One region of the Rhizobium grahamii genome, then DNA from elsewhere that is predicted to be linked to it. Evidence: riboswitches for the same ligand, from Rfam matches in the RefSeq annotation. Region 1 holds a riboswitch; the other holds the start of a gene.
The links. Region 1 has a riboswitch for FMN ahead of FZ934_RS27550 (6,7-dimethyl-8-ribityllumazine synthase). Riboswitches for the same ligand answer to the same signal wherever they lie in the genome.

Region 1 (7,851 bases):
AGCTGACATCGCTTTCATCTCGACACCTGCTGTCAGCGGCAGGCTCGCCTATCACATGGACGACAATGTCGTGCGGGCGAAGCGGGCAATGATGTCGTCGGCGACGCGCAAGTGCCTACTCGTGAACCACCAGCGTTTTGGCCACACGGCCCTGCATGCCATGGCCGAGCTCGCCGACTTCGATGCCATTATCACCGACAGCGCCCCCGGCGTTGCCGTTCAGGAGGAGTTCGATCGGCAAGGCATCCGCCTGACGATCGCCGCAACGCAGGAATAGAACATGACCGACAACCCGCAGTTCTGGATCGGAACCAGTTGGAAAATGAACAAGACGCTTGCGGAGGCCAAGCACTTCGCAAGTGGCCTGCAGGCTGCGGACGCCGCCCGCGATGCGCGCATCCAACGCTTTGTCATTCCGCCCTTCACGGCCGTTCGTGAAGTGAAAGCAATGCTTGCCGACACCTCCGTCAAGGTCGGAGCCCAGAACATGCACTGGGCCGATCAGGGCGCCTGGACCGGAGAGGTCTCGCCGCTGATGCTGAAGGATTGCAACCTCGACATCGTCGAGCTTGGCCACTCCGAGCGTCGCGAGTTCTTTGGCGAAACGGACGAAACGGTCGGGCTGAAGACCGAGGCTGCCGTCCGCCACGGTCTCATTCCCTTGATTTGCATCGGTGAGACCCTTTCGGACCGCGAAAGCGGACAGGCCGCAAAAATCCTCGAGACGCAGGTTCGTGGCGCGCTGGGCAAGCTATCGGCGTCGCAGAAATCTGCACAAATCCTCCTTGCCTACGAGCCCGTCTGGGCAATCGGTGAGAAGGGAATTCCGGCGAGCGCCGACTATGCGGATGCCCGCCAGGCAGAGATCATCGCCGTCGCCGAAGACGTCCTCGGGCGCCAGATCCCTTGCCTCTACGGCGGTTCGGTCAATCCGCAAAACTGCGAGGAACTCATTTCCTGCCCGCATATCGACGGGCTTTTCATCGGCCGTTCTGCCTGGAATGTCGAAGGCTATCTCGACATCCTCGCCAAATGCGCCGCCAAACTCTGAGGAGAAAGACCATGAAGCTTGCAATCGCAGGAGACAGCGCGGGCGAAGGCCTGGCGAAGGTTCTCGCCGATCACCTGAAGGACCGTTTCGACGTTCATGAGGTATCGCGCACGTCCGAAGGGGCGGATCCGTTCTACGCAAACCTCTCCGACCGCGTCGCGTCGGGCGTCCTCGACGGCACCTATGATCGCGCGATCCTGGTCTGCGGCACCGGAATCGGCGTCTGCATTTCGGCAAACAAGGTGCCGGGTATTCGCGCTGCACTCACCCATGACACCTATTCGGCGGAACGTGCAGCCCTGTCGAACAACGCGCAGATCATCACCATGGGCGCCCGCGTCATCGGTAGCGAACTCGCCAAGTCGATCGCGGACGCTTTTCTGACGCAGACGTTCGACGAGCAGGGTCGCTCCGCCAGCAACGTCAACGCTATCAACGAGCTTGATACAAAGTATCACAGCCGCTAGTCATCTGAGCAGTCGCGCTCCACGCGACTGCCATCGGACGGCGGACTTCAACCTTGCCTAACCGGCGTCGATAGCCGCCTGGCAAGTTGGAAGCCGCCTGCCGATCGCACGACAATGGGAGGATTGGCGTGAAGACGAAGAAGCTTATCAATGCCGGCGAAAACGCCGTCGACGAAATGCTGGAGGGCATTCTTTCCGCTCATCCGGATCATCTCTATGCCGTTGACGGTATGCCGCGGGCAATCGTCGCCCGTCATGGACCGCGACAGGGTAAGGTCGGGCTCGTCATCGGTGGCGGCTCCGGACACGAGCCAAGCTTTCTGGGCTTCGTCGGCAAGGGACTTGCCGATGCGGCTGCCGTCGGCAACGTCTTCGCATCTCCTCCGCCCGATCCGATCATCGCCTGCGCAACCGCGGTCAACGGTGGCGCCGGTGTTCTGTTCCTGTACGGCAACTATGCCGGCGACGTCATGAACTTCGACATGGCGGCCGAAATGCTTGCCATGGACGACCTCGAAGTCAGGACAGTCCTGTCAACCGACGATGTCGCATCGGCTCCTGCAGATCAGCGCGAGAAGCGCCGAGGCGTTGCCGGCAACGTATTCATTTTCAAGGCAGCCGGTGCGGCCTGCGACCTGATGTATTCCCTTGATGAGGTCGAACGTGTCGCTCGCTTTGCGAACGAGCGCACCTACACCATGGGTGTTGCCCTTTCCCCCTGCTCGCTTCCACAGACGCTAAAGCCGAATTTTGCCATCGGCGAGAGCGAGATGGAAATCGGCATGGGCATTCATGGCGAACCGGGCGTGGCCCGCGGCGAGCTCGCTCCCGCCGACGCGGTGACCGACACGCTGCTCGACAAGATCCTTGAAGAGATGAAGGCCTCGGCAGGCGATCGCGTCGCCGTCCTGATCAATTCGCTCGGCTCCACGCCGCTGATGGAGCTTTACATTATGATGCGACGCGTGAAGCAGCGCCTCGATCAGATGGGTCTCGTCATTCACACCTCGCTCGTCGGCAACTACTGCACATCGCTGGAGATGGCGGGCGCTTCGATCACCTTGATGCATCTCGATCACGAGCTGCAGCGCCTGATCGATCATCCGTGCGACTGCGCGATGTTCAGGGTGGGCTAAGGGGAGAGAAGCGATGCAGGTTGATGTCGTTCGACTGCAGGAGATGTTCGGCGCGATCGCACAGGCGATGGCGCGCGAGAAGGAACGGCTGTGCGAACTCGATGGCGTGATCGGAGACGCCGACCATGGGATTGCAATGGAGCTTGGCTTTTCTGCCGCGGCGAAGGCCGTCGCGGCGCTTGATCCTGCCACAAGTGACCCAACCGCCGTTTTCAACACCGCGGCCAAGTCTTTTCTGTCGGCAGTCGGCGCCTCGTCCGGTCCTCTTTATGCGACTGCATTCATGCGTGCAGGCGCCGCGGTGAAGGGTAAGCCTTCACTCACCGACGGCGACATGATCGACGCCTTCGAAGCTATGGCAAAGGGCATTCAGGATCGTGGCAAGGCAGAGCCGGGCGAAAAGACGATGGTCGATGCCTGGGCGCCTGCGGCGGCGGCGGCAAGATCCGCACAGCTTGAGGGTAAACCGCTTGTCGCTTGCCTGGAAGCGGCGTTGGACGCTGCAACGAAGGGCGCCGAGGCCACCAAAGACATGATTGCGGCCAAGGGACGTTCGTCGCGGCTTGGGGATCGCGTCATCGGTCATATGGACCCCGGAGCGGCATCGGCCGTCGTGCTGATCGACACAATAGCGCGCTCCTTCGACGCTTGATCAGATCTGCGCCGCGTGCGCCGATCTGCGTGGGAACCGGACTGCAAAATGATCGACCCGCGACAGCAGGCGACGTCCGGGAGCTTGCATTCCTCTTGGCCTCCGAACTATTGTGCCAGCGTTCTCAGGGCGGGGTGAAATTCCCCACCGGCGGTATCAGGCGAAAGCCTGGAGCCCGCGAGCGCTTCCGGCAGCGTCGGAAGGTCAGCAGATCCGGTGAGATGCCGGAGCCGACGGTATAGTCCGGATGGAAGAGGACATGGCAGGCGCACCTTTCGTTGCGAGGGGACGCGCGTCCTGTCTGTTCGCTCAAGGGATCAGGCCCTCCGGGGCTTTATCGTCATAGCCGGCGTCGCCGGCAAAACCCTTGAAAGGCATTTCGATGCTTCAAACTGCAGTCACCACCCAAAAACGGATCGCGGTCATCCGGGCTCGCTGGCACGCCGACATCGTCGACAACGCCGTCGACTCGTTCGTGGCCGAATGGGGCAATCTTGGTCGGTCGTCTTCCGATGTCGAGATCATTGACGTTCCCGGCGCCTTGGAGATCCCTCTCCATGCTCAAACGCTGATCGGCACCGGAAAATACGATGCTGTCATTGGCTGCGCATTCGTCGTCGACGGCGGGATCTATCGCCATGACTTCGTCGCGGGAACCGTTCTTGACGGACTGATGCGCGTTCAGCTCGACACCGGCACGCCGGTCCTTTCCGTCGTTCTCACGCCACACCATTTCCAGGAATCCGAAGCTCACATCGGCTTCTTCAAGCAGCACTTCGTGACGAAGGGCAAGGAAGCCGCAAACGCCTGCGCCGCGATCCTCGGTGCCAGAGCAAAGCTTCTCGCCAGCGTCGGGTAAAAGCCTTGGGACGGCGGCCATTGGCTGGCCGTCGTTCTCACCCCGAGACGGGATTACCGCATCACTTCGAGTACAGCGCTCTCGAGCGTTCGAGATGCTTCAGGATGGCCGTTTCGGAGCCCTCGGCGTCCCCTGCCTCCAGGCGGTCGACGATCTCCTCGTGCTCGACGAGCGTGAACTTCTCCTTGCCCGTCCAGATCAGCATCTCCGTGTGGTATTGCTTCAACCACGCAAGCATCGCCTCGCTGACCGCGACATAGATGGGGTTGCCCGAAATCTGCGCGATGCGGGTATGGAAATGCATGTCCGCCGCAATGAACTCCTCGGCCTGCCCCAGCGAGTTGCGCTGACGCTCGATGATCTCCTTGAGGTCGCTGATGTCCGCTTTGGTTGCCCGTTGCGCCGCTTCTCGCGCCATGCCGCGCTCAAAGAAGATACGCGCACTCTTCAGATGCTCAAGCGAGTCCGATGACTGCGACAGCATGATCTTCGCGGTGAGATCGACCTGCTGAAAGATCGACCGCGCGGTGAGCTTCAGGACCTTCGCGCGCTCCCCGTGCGAGATGTTGACGAGACCCTTGTTCGCGAGCGACTGCATCGCTTCTCGGATCGCCGGCCGTCCGACACCAAACCGCTCCATCAGAACACGTTCCGACGGCATCTCGTCACCCGGCTGCAACTCGCCTGAAGTGATCATCCGTTCTAGTCGATCAAACACCTCGTCGGACAATTTCCGACGGACGATTTGTTCGATGGGTTGGGTCATAAGATCTCGCTGGCTCAAATATCACCTCCCTACCATCATCTCCGTTGCTCGACAAAGCAACGGAGCGAAAATTCATCCGCACCAAAATTTTGCTTTCCATGAATTGGAATACTCATTATACCAGTTGATGAGTTGACGCCATGACAATTTGATCTGGCGAGAGGAGCAACCGGCATTTCATGATGATTACCCTGACCTACCGCATCGAGACGCCGGGCAGCGTCGAAGCCATGGCGGAGAAGATCGCAAGCGATCAGTCGACCGGGACCTTTGTTCCGGTCCCCGGTGAGACCGAGGAACTGAAGTCGCGTGTCGCCGCAAGGGTACTGGATATTCGCCCGCTCGAGGGGGCGAGCTATCCGACATGGCCAGAAGTCGCCCCCGGTACGCGTCTCAACCGCGCTGACGCCGACATCGCCTTTCCTCTCGACGCGATCGGAACCGACCTTTCCGCCCTCATGACCATCGCCATCGGTGGCGTGTTCTCCATCAAGGGCATGACCGGCATCCGCATCGTGGATATGAAGCTTCCGGATGCCTTCAGAGATGCGCATCCCGGTCCGCAGTTCGGCATTCCCGGCAGCCGGCAACTGACCGGCGTCGAGGGCCGTCCGATCATCGGCACGATCGTCAAGCCGGCCCTCGGGTTGCGTCCGCACGAGACCGCAGAGCTTGTCGGAGAACTGATCGAATCCGGGGTCGACTTCATCAAGGACGACGAGAAGCTGATGAGCCCGGCCTACTCGCCGCTGAAGGACCGGGTTGCCGCGATCATGCCGAGAATTCTCGATCACGAACAGAAGACCGGCAAGAAGGTGATGTATGCCTTCGGCATCTCGCATGCCGACCCGGACGAGATGATGCGCAACCATGACATCGTCGCCAAGGCCGGTGGCAACTGCGCCGTCGTCAACATCAATTCGATCGGCTTCGGCGGCATGAGCTTCTTGCGCAAGCGCTCCAGCCTGCTGCTGCATGCTCATCGCAACGGCTGGGATGTGCTGACGCGGGATCCGGGCGCTGGCCTCGACTTCAAGGTCTACCAGCAGTTCTGGCGGTTGCTCGGCGTCGACCAGTTTCAGATCAACGGCATCAGGGTCAAGTATTGGGAGCCTGACGAGAGTTTCGTGTCGTCCTTCAAGGCGGTCAGTACGCCGCTGTTCGATGCCGCGGACTGCCCGCTGCCGGTTGCCGGCTCCGGTCAATGGGGCGGCCAGGCGCCCGAGACCTACCAGAGAACCGGTCGTACCACCGATCTCCTCTATCTCTGCGGCGGCGGCATTGTCAGCCACCCCGGCGGTCCGGCGGCAGGCGTTCGCGCGGTACAGCAGGCGTGGCAGGCCGCAGTGGCCGACATTCCCCTGGAAACCTATGCCAAGGACCACCCTGAACTTGCCGCTTCGATTGCCAAGTTCAGCGACGGCAAGGGCGCGTGACAGCAATGAGCAATCCGCTTCTCAGCTATTACGGCGACGACTTCACCGGCTCTACCGACGTCATGGAAGCATTGGCATCGAACGGTGTTCCAACGGTGCTTTTCCTCGACATCCCGACGCCCGAAATGCTTGGGCGTTTCGACGAGTGCCGCGCCATCGGCGTTGCCGGAACCAGCCGGAGCGAAACCCCGGACTGGATGCAGGAACATCTGACGCCTGCGTTCGAATGGCTGAAGTCGCTCAATGCCAGCATATGCCACTACAAGGTTTGCTCTACGTTCGACTCGAGCCCCAAAGTCGGCAACATCGGGAAGGCGATCGAGATCGGCCGCACGACCTTCGGCCAGACAACCGTGCCTGTCATTGTCGGCGCGCCGCAGTTGAAGCGCTACACCGCCTTCGGGAACCTGTTTGCCGCCTACCAGGGCCAGATCTTTCGCATCGACCGCCACCCGGTCATGAGCCGTCATCCGGTTACGCCGATGCACGAGGCGGATCTCGCACTTCACCTTGGAGCGCAGACCAACATCCCGGTCGCTGTTGCTGACCTTGTTGCGACCGCTGCGCCGGATGCGGATGATCGTATCGACCAACTGGCTGCCAAGCAGGGCATCCTTCTGATCGATGTGAGCTCTGCCGAAAGCCAGGAAACGGCCGGCCACCAGATGCTGCGTGTCACGCAGCAGGCCGGAGCCTTTGTCGCCGGTTCCTCGGGCGTTGAATACGCGCTTCTCGCGGCCTGGCGCCGGCAGGGTCTTGCGAACGACAGCACTGTTTTTGCTGATGTCGGCGCCGTCGATCGCCTGGCCGTGGTTTCCGGCAGCGTGTCGCCCACGACAGAGCGGCAGATCCGCACCGCTCTCGACAATGGCTTCGCCGGGATCGCCCTCGATCCGGTCGCGCTGGTTTCGGAAAATGGCGAGCGGGCGACGCAAGCGGCAATTGCCGCAGGGGCGTCCGCGCTGACAGACGGCCGCAGCGTCATTCTGCACACGGCGCTCGGTCCGAGCGCGGATCGCGGTGTCGATATCGACAAGATTCCCGGTGCGCGCCACCGGCTGGGCCAGTCTCTCGGTCGCATATTGCGCAGCCTTATCGAACGCGAGGGATTGAAGCGGGCGGTCATAGCGGGCGGCGACACATCGAGCCATGCCCTCAAGGAACTGAGAGTGGATGCGTTGACCACACTTCTGCCGCTTCCCCAGACCCCGGGATCGCCGCTCTGCCTCGCCCATGGCAGCCATGAGCCCACGAATGGGCTCCAGATTGCGCTGAAGGGCGGGCAAGTCGGCACCGACGGATATTTCTCACAGATACGCGATGGGGCCCGAAGCTGAGATGGCTCGCGAAATCCCCAAAAATGCACACTTCACTAGTGATATGGTGATTGACTCATCATACCAGTTTATGCTCCTATCCAGACCACAGAAAAGGTGAGGAAACATGACTACAATTGCCCTCTTCGGCGCCGGTGGCAAAATGGG
Region 2 (7,851 bases), on a different replicon from region 1:
TCGCCGCTCACCATATGGAGAATGCAAGGCTTCTGCCGGATCGCGGCGAACTGCTTTATCGCATTCCGAACGGCGGTATCGGCGTCGAGGTCGGTGCGGCTTTCGGCGAGTACACCGCGGAGATTCTGGAGAAGAATCGCCCGTCGCAGCTCTATCTCATCGATCCCTGGAGCATGGATCGCTACAGCTCCGGCCTTGATCGCATCCACACGCAGTTCAAGAACGAGATCGAGCGGGGTCAGCTGCACCTTATGCAGGGCACGTCGCTGGAAAAGCTCTCCGAGTTCGAAGACGGATTCCTCGACTGGGCCTATATCGACACGGATCATTCGTTCGAGCTGACCTGGCAGGAGCTGCTGATCTGCGAGAAAAAGGTCAAGCGCACCGGCCGAATCGCCGGACACGATTTCTGCACCGGCAATACGGTAAAGCCCATCGTGTACGGCGTCGTCGAAGCCGTCACCAAATTCTGCAAGGACTATGGCTGGCAGTTCGAGTTTCTGACCGTCGAATCACACGCTCACTTTTCCTACTGCCTGAAGCGGCTCTGAGCGGCTTCAGGTCTTTCCCGCATATTCGTCGTCACTGACCTGCTCCATCCAATCGGCGGCCTTGCCGTCAAGTGCCTCGTGGATCGCAATATGGGTCATGGCGGTGTCGGGCGCGGCGCCGTGCCAGTGCTTCTCGTCAGGCGCAAACCAGACGGTATCACCGGCACGGATTTCGCGAATCGGCCCGCCCGCGGTTTGCGCCAGGCCCTTGCCTGAGGTGACGATCAGGGTTTGGCCGAGCGGATGGGTATGCCAGGCGGTTCTAGCGCCCGGCTCGAAGGTGACGCTGACCGCCCTCACCCGCGCCGGATCCGGCGCCTCCATCAATGGATCCTGGCGAACCGAGCCGGTGAAATATTCCGCCGGCGCCTTCATCGAGGGTCGTGACCCGCAGGGTTTGATGTCCATCCGATTCCCTTTCGACTATCGCAAGTATCCCGGTCGATCGTAGGCCAAACACTGATCTCATCCAAGCGTTCGGTTGAAATCGTCACGCAGTTCACCGCATGTCACCTTCCGGCGACAATACGATCCAGGAAACGGCGACTTAACGCGCGCTGCGCTCTATCTCCGTTGCGGGTGCTTGCCCGTTGCCTGAGCCACTGCTAGTGCCGAGGGCATTCGTTACGCGGAGGATTTTCCATGAAACAGCATTCTTTCGGCCACCTGCCCCATACGGTCACCAATATCGGCTTTGGCGCCTGGCAAATTGGCGGCGCCTGGGGCGACGTCAGCGAAGCAGACGGCCGCGATGCCCTGAACGCTGCACTCGATGCCGGCATCACCTTTATCGACACGGCCGACGTTTACGGCGACGGTCGCTCGGAGAAAATCATCGCGGATGTTCTCGCCAGCCGCAGCGGCGAGAAACCAATGGTCGCGACAAAGGCCGGGCGCCGGCTCAATCCTCATGTGGCCGAGGGCTACACGAAGGCCAATCTCGAAAGCTTCATCGACCGCAGCCTGAAGAACCTGCGTGCTGACAGCCTCGACCTAGTGCAGTTGCACTGCCCGCCGACGGAGGTTCTCTATCGCCCCGAAGTGTTCGAAGGCCTGAACGAATTGCAGAAGGCCGGCAAGATCATGGGCTACGGGGTCAGCGTCGAGAAGGTCGAGGAAGCACTGAAGGCGATCGAATATCCCGGCGTCGTCAGCATCCAGATCATCTACAACATCTTCCGCCAGCGGCCGGATCACCTGTTCTTCCAGGAAGCGCGCCGGAAGAACATCGCCGTGATCGCCCGCGTGCCTCTGGCAAGCGGCCTGCTCTCGGGCAAGATCACCCGCGAGACGACATTTGCGAGCGACGACCATCGCAATTTCAATCGCCACGGCGAGGCCTTCGACGTCGGCGAGACATTTGCGGGCGTGCCGCTCGAGGTTGGCCTGCAGGCGGTCGAGGAAGTGCGCAAGCTCGTTCCACCGGGCGCAACGATGGCCGCCTTCGCACTGCGCTGGATCCTGATGAGCGATGCGGTCACCGTGGTGATTCCCGGCGCGCGCAATGCAGAGCAGGCGCGCGCCAACGCGGCAGCAGCAAGCCTTGCGCCGCTCTCGCACGACGTCATGGAAGCAACGCGGGAGATCTACGAGAGGCTGGTTGCGCCTTATGTCCACCAGCGCTGGTAAGAGAGAGTAGTAACAAAAATGGCCGGGCTTAGACCCGGCCATTCTTTTTCACGGATGAGCCGATCTCAGTTCGTGCCGACGAGGTCGACCGGGAAGAACAGAGTTTCGCCCGAGGAATCATCCACGCCGTCATTGTCGGTGACCGCGTATGGCTTGCCCGAGGCGTCGAAGGCAAAGCCTTCGAGCTTGTCGAGAACATAGCCGTTGGTGGCGGCCTTCAGTTCCGGAAGGAAGTCGTGGGCTTCCGTCTTCTTCACGACCGGCAGCTCGCCGCCGAGCTTGGCGGGCTTCAGATCGGATATCGCGACCTTGTAGAGCTTCTTCAGCTTGGCCGCGTCACCAACGAGATTGTCGCGCTCGATGATGTAGACGCTGTCGCCGTGAGCGGAAATTTCGGAAAGACCGACCCAGCCGGATTCGGACTTATCCAGCGGATAGCGGACGGCCCCCCACTCCTTGCTCTTCGGATTATAGGAGACGAGCTTGACGAAACCCTTCTCGTCATCCTTCCACTCGCGCTGAACCGCCATCCAGAGCGTCGCATCGTCGCCCGAGCCGACGATCGTGACACCTTCGAACCCGTAGCGGATTTCGTTGGCGATCAGTTCCTTGGGAAGAGCGATTTCTTCCTTGATCTCACCCTTCGGGTTTACGTGATACAGCGCGTGAGGAACAAGCTTCTCGCTGTTGCCTTCCGAGGCCAGCCAGAACCAGCCCTTCGCGTCGACGGCGATACCTTCGATATCCAGCTTCTGCGCCGGCTGGCCATCCCGCTTTACGGTCAGTGTTTCAGTAATCACGGCCGGCTTTTTGGAAGCATCGATCGTGTAGATCGTCGGCTGCATGCCGAGAACGCTGTCGCTGACGGCGAACAGCTGGCCCGGCTTTTCCGGGACCGCAGCAAGGCCCGACAATGCGGCAAAGCCGACTGGATTGCCGCCCTTCTCGGCGGCAACGATCTGCGGATAAGCCATTTCGCCTTCGCCAAGCTCGTAAAGCATCACATGAGACCGCGGACCGCCATCCTTGCCGAGATCGACTTCGTTGGCGGTCGCGAGAAGTTTGCGGGACGGCACAGCGACCGCGCCCTCTGGTGAAACGCCGGATGGAAGGATCTGGAGGAGCTGAGGTTCAGCGCCGGTATCCTTGTAGACCCCAACGACGGAGGCGCGTTCGGCGAGCAGGAATATGTATCGCTGTCCATCGATCGTTGCGACTTCCAGGCCCTCGGGCTCGACGCCCTTGGCGCCAGAGCGCTTGTCCGGATAGTGGCCAGTATTGGCAACCGCACGCTCGAAGGAAGCGCCCGATTCGTAGAGTACCTTGCCGGTCTTGTCGAAGATCGTGAAGCCGCGCGAACCACCCTGGTAGTCACCCTCATTGGCGACAACGAGACGGTCGTTGTCGAGCCACTTCACGGCGTCGGGCTCGCGCGGCACACCCTTGAGTTCGCCGGTGAACTTCAGTGCACCATCGCGCTTGGTGTCGATGCCGGCAAGATCGACGCTGCCGGCGGAGAAGTGCGTCTTCACCGCAGCGGTCGTCGCGTCGATGATGACGATCTCGTTGTTTTCCTGCAGGGTCAGGGCGATCTCGTTCTGATCGTTGAAGGAAACGAACTCCGGCTCCGGATCCTCGGGCGCGATGCCTGCAAGGCCGGTCAGCGTCACATGCTTGATCGAACCGCAATCGACCGCGCCGTTCTTGAGCTGGAATACCACGAGGTCGCCTGCGGGCATCTGCGGGAGCTTGCCGTCGTTGATGTCTTCGTCACGCTCGTTTTCGATCGCGATCGCGCCCAGCGTCTTGTCCTTGTTGAGCGCGATCGAATCCGGCTGCCCCCGAGGTCGCAGGTGTTCTCGATCTTCCGGGTGGCGACGTCGACGATCGCGAGGCGGCCCGACGGCTTCACCTTGCTCTCCGACGTGTTGACTGCAACCAGCGCCTTGCCGGCAGCGGATGTCACGGATGTCGGCTCGCCGTCCATCATCACCGCGCCCCCGGCTTTCGGCGCCCTGGCGTCGGAAATGTCGATGAATCCGATCGCACCGAGCGGGCTGTCGCTGTAGATCAGCGTCATGCCATCGTCGGTGGCCGTGATGATTTCAGCCGACGTGGCCGAAAGCTTGTCCTTTCCCTCGGGCAGGTTGGATGCCACCGGAAAGGTTGCGATACGGTTGAAAACGGGCTCCGCAGCGGCCGGGAACGCGGCCGTCGTCAGGAGTGCCGCAACGAGCACTGTCTTGCGCGATAGAGTTGTCATGAAATCCCCCATGAATTCAAACAAGGGGGTTTTGCGGGACGGGCATGACACCGGAATGACACCGGTGTCATATTTCGACGCGCTAGGCGGTCCGCCGCTCCTTCTTCATTTCATTCCGCATGATGAAGAGCGATGCGCCAAGGATCAGGAGCGCGCCCAGCCAGAGATACCCCGTCGGCGCATAGCCGAAGACCAACCAGCCGGCGAGAACATTGAGGGGTAGCTTCAGGTCATCGAACGGCTGGACGTAGGCGGCGTCCGCAGTCGTATAGGCGAGCGTCAGAAAATACTGGGCAATTACGGTCAGCAGTCCGGCGGCAACGAGCAGGAAGAGAATCTGGCCCGACGGAACGCTGAAGCCCGCGGCGAGCGCCACGGCGCCATTGAACGGCGTCAGCAATGCAAGCAGCCAGACAGTGATGGTCTCTGACCGTTCGACTCCTGTCAGGCTCTTGGTGATCAGCGACGACGCGCCCCACAGAAGCGCCGACAAGATCGGCAACAGGGCTGCCCAGGTGAAGCTATCCGACCACGGCTGCAGGATGATCATCGCGCCGACAAAGCCGACACCGGTGGCAGCCCAGCGCGATACGCCCACATATTCGCCGAGAAAGATGCGGGCGCCCATGATGATGAAGAACGGCGAGGTCATCACCAGTGCGATGGCCTGCCAGATCGGCACCGCCGCCAGTCCGGCGACCCAGGTCATCACGCCGGCGGCGGCAAACGCCACACGAACGACGTGGCGCCAAGGGTAACTTGTTCGCATCGCGCGTATGCCGACGCGGAAAAGAAAAGGCAGAGAGAAGGCCAACGCGAAGGCATATTGCCAGAAGGCGGTGGCCGCCGATGGAAAGCCGAGCTTCATCGTCAGCCACTGCGTGACGATGTTGAGGATCGAGAACGCGATGCCGGCGGCGATCATCCAGGCGGCACCCGCGAGCGCGCGGGAAGAAGAAAATACGGGGGAAGTCTGATTCATGTCTTTCATCCGAAGTGAACACAAATCAGGACGCATGAGTACAACGCAACGGCCAGGGCTTGCGCCCTCACCTGCCTTGCTCATCCTCTTTCATCCGGACTTTAACCGTCGGCTCCGGAATTGCACCGGATCTGCTGACCCTCCCGGCAAGCCGGCAGGCGCTCGCGGGCTCAAGCCGAAGCTCTTACCGCCGGTGGGGACTTTCACCCCGCCCTGAGAACAGCCATTTCGTATGGCAAACCGTCGGTGCCGACAAGTCTCAGCCATGAAAAAAGGGTTCGGCTTTCACCGAACCCTCGAATGCCCGGCGCCGGTCTCGTTACCCGGCTGCCATGCAAATTCGTATCAGCCGTTGACGGCGTCCTTCAGGCCCTTGCCGGGCGTGAACTTCGGCACGTTGCGAGCCGGGATATCGACTTCAGCGCCGGTGGACGGATTGCGGCCCTTGGTGGCAGCGCGATGGGAAACGGTGAAGCTACCGAAACCAGCGAGGCGAACGTCGCCCTTGCCCTTCAGTTCAGCCTGGACAACTTCGAAAACTGCGTCAACTGCGGAAGCAGCATCGGTCTTCGAGAGTCCTGCCTTTTCGGCAACTGCGGACACTAGTTCATTCTTGTTCATGTTTCCACCCCTTTCTAAATGGTTCGAAACGACTCAATCTATAAGCTAGGCGCAGAATAGAGTTCATCAGGCCCGCCGCACCCCAAAGACCCTGCAAATCAAGGAAATGCAAGCGTCTACACATGGTTTTCACAAAAAAAGGCTGGCGAAAACACCAGCCTTTTCAGGGTTTTTAAGCAATAGGGCACGAATGTGGCAAACAAGGCTCAATGAGCTATGGTTGCGCCCGTTTCGTCGAGCCCTTCGACCGTTGCGATGACCGGCGTTTCAACCGTTCCATCCCACTCGATCGGCTCCGGTCTGCGGACCAGAGCATGCTTGATCACCTCGCCCATGCGGGATACCGGGATGATCTCCATGTTGTTCTTCACGTTATCCGGAATCTCCGCCAGATCCTTGGCGTTTTCTTCCGGGATCAGCACCTTCTTGATGCCGCCGCGAAGCGCTGCAAGCAGCTTTTCCTTCAGGCCACCGATCGGCAGGACGCGACCGCGCAGGGTGATTTCACCCGTCATCGCCACGTTCTTGTCGACCGGAATACCGGTCATGATCGAGACGATCGCGGTTGCCATGGCAACACCGGCCGACGGACCATCCTTCGGTGTCGCACCTTCCGGCACATGCACGTGGATGTCCGACTTGTCGAAGCGCGGAGGCTCGATGCCGAAATCGACAGCTCTGCTGCGGACATAGGATGCCGCCGCCGAAATCGATTCCTTCATGACTTCCTTCAGGTTGCCGGTCACGGTCATGCGACCCTTGCCCGGCATCATGACGCCTTCGATCGTCAGCAGTTCGCCGCCGACTTCCGTCCAGGCCAGACCGGTGACGACACCGACCTGATCCTCGCGTTCTGCTTCGCCGTGGCGGAAGCGCGGAACGCCCAGGTAGTCGTCGATGTTTTCGGCCGTCACATGAACGGACTTCGTCTTGCCCTTGATGATCTCGGTAACCGCCTTGCGGGCGAGCTTCATCAATTCGCGTTCGAAGTTACGGACACCGGCTTCGCGAGTGTACTGCTGGCTGATCGCCATCAGGGCATCGTCTGAAACCGAGAATTCATTCGGCTGCAGCGCATGTTCCTTGATGGCCTTCGGCAGCAGGTGCCGCTTGGCGATTTCGCGCTTTTCGTCTTCGGTGTAGCCGGCGATACGGATGACTTCCATGCGGTCCATCAGGGGCGCAGGAATGTTCAGCGTGTTCGCCGTCGTGATGAACATCACGTCCGACAGATCGTATTCGACCTCAAGGTAGTGGTCCATGAAGGTCGAGTTCTGTGCCGGATCCAGCACTTCGAGCAGAGCCGACGACGGATCGCCACGGAAGTCCTGGCCCATCTTGTCGATTTCATCGAGCAGGAAGAGCGGGTTGGACTTCTTGGCCTTCTTCATCGACTGGATGACCTTGCCGGGCATCGAACCGATGTAGGTGCGGCGGTGACCGCGGATTTCAGCTTCGTCACGAACGCCACCGAGAGCCATGCGGACATACTCACGGCCGGTCGCCTTGGCGATCGACTGGGCGAGCGAGGTCTTGCCGACACCCGGAGGGCCGACGAGGCACAGGATCGGACCCTTGATCTTGGTCGCACGCGCCTGGACAGCCAGATACTCGACGATGCGCTCCTTGACCTTGTCGAGACCGAAGTGATCGGCTTCGAGGATCTTTTCGGCGTTGTTGAGATCCGACTTGATCTTCGACTTCTTGCCCCACGGAATGCCGAGCAGCCAGTCAAGATAGTTGCGGACAACAGTCGCCTCAGCCGACATCGGGCTCATCTGCCGCAGCTTCTTCAGCTCGGCATC

Region 2: it holds a riboswitch for FMN, as region 1 does, so the genes downstream of both, FZ934_RS04835 (DMT family transporter) here and FZ934_RS27550 (6,7-dimethyl-8-ribityllumazine synthase) in region 1, are expected to answer to the same signal.

Annotation. Positions count from the first base shown of each region.
Region 1 covers NZ_CP043499.1:1,926,146-1,933,996, reverse strand. Annotated here, with positions in the region: gene FZ934_RS27575 (DeoR/GlpR family DNA-binding transcription regulator) at 1-277, shown strand, start outside; gene FZ934_RS27570 (triose-phosphate isomerase) at 281-1,051, shown strand; gene FZ934_RS27565 (RpiB/LacA/LacB family sugar-phosphate isomerase) at 1,063-1,518, shown strand; gene FZ934_RS27560 (dihydroxyacetone kinase subunit DhaK) at 1,647-2,654, shown strand; gene dhaL (dihydroxyacetone kinase subunit DhaL) at 2,668-3,306, shown strand; FMN riboswitch at 3,423-3,569, shown strand; gene FZ934_RS27550 (6,7-dimethyl-8-ribityllumazine synthase) at 3,689-4,165, shown strand; gene FZ934_RS27545 (transcriptional regulator NanR) at 4,227-4,931, opposite strand; gene oiaX (3-oxo-isoapionate-4-phosphate decarboxylase OiaX) at 5,111-6,367, shown strand; gene FZ934_RS27535 (four-carbon acid sugar kinase family protein) at 6,373-7,704, shown strand; gene FZ934_RS27530 (phosphogluconate dehydrogenase C-terminal domain-containing protein) at 7,811-7,851, shown strand, end outside.
Region 2 covers NZ_CP043498.1:962,711-970,561, reverse strand. Annotated here, with positions in the region: gene FZ934_RS04855 (class I SAM-dependent methyltransferase) at 1-551, shown strand, start outside; gene FZ934_RS04850 ((R)-mandelonitrile lyase) at 558-959, opposite strand; gene FZ934_RS04845 (aldo/keto reductase) at 1,194-2,180, shown strand; partial or broken gene FZ934_RS04840 (esterase-like activity of phytase family protein) at 2,246-4,443, opposite strand; gene FZ934_RS04835 (DMT family transporter) at 4,526-5,434, opposite strand; FMN riboswitch at 5,504-5,650, opposite strand; gene hupB (DNA-binding protein HupB) at 5,771-6,046, opposite strand; gene lon (endopeptidase La) at 6,253-7,851, opposite strand, start outside.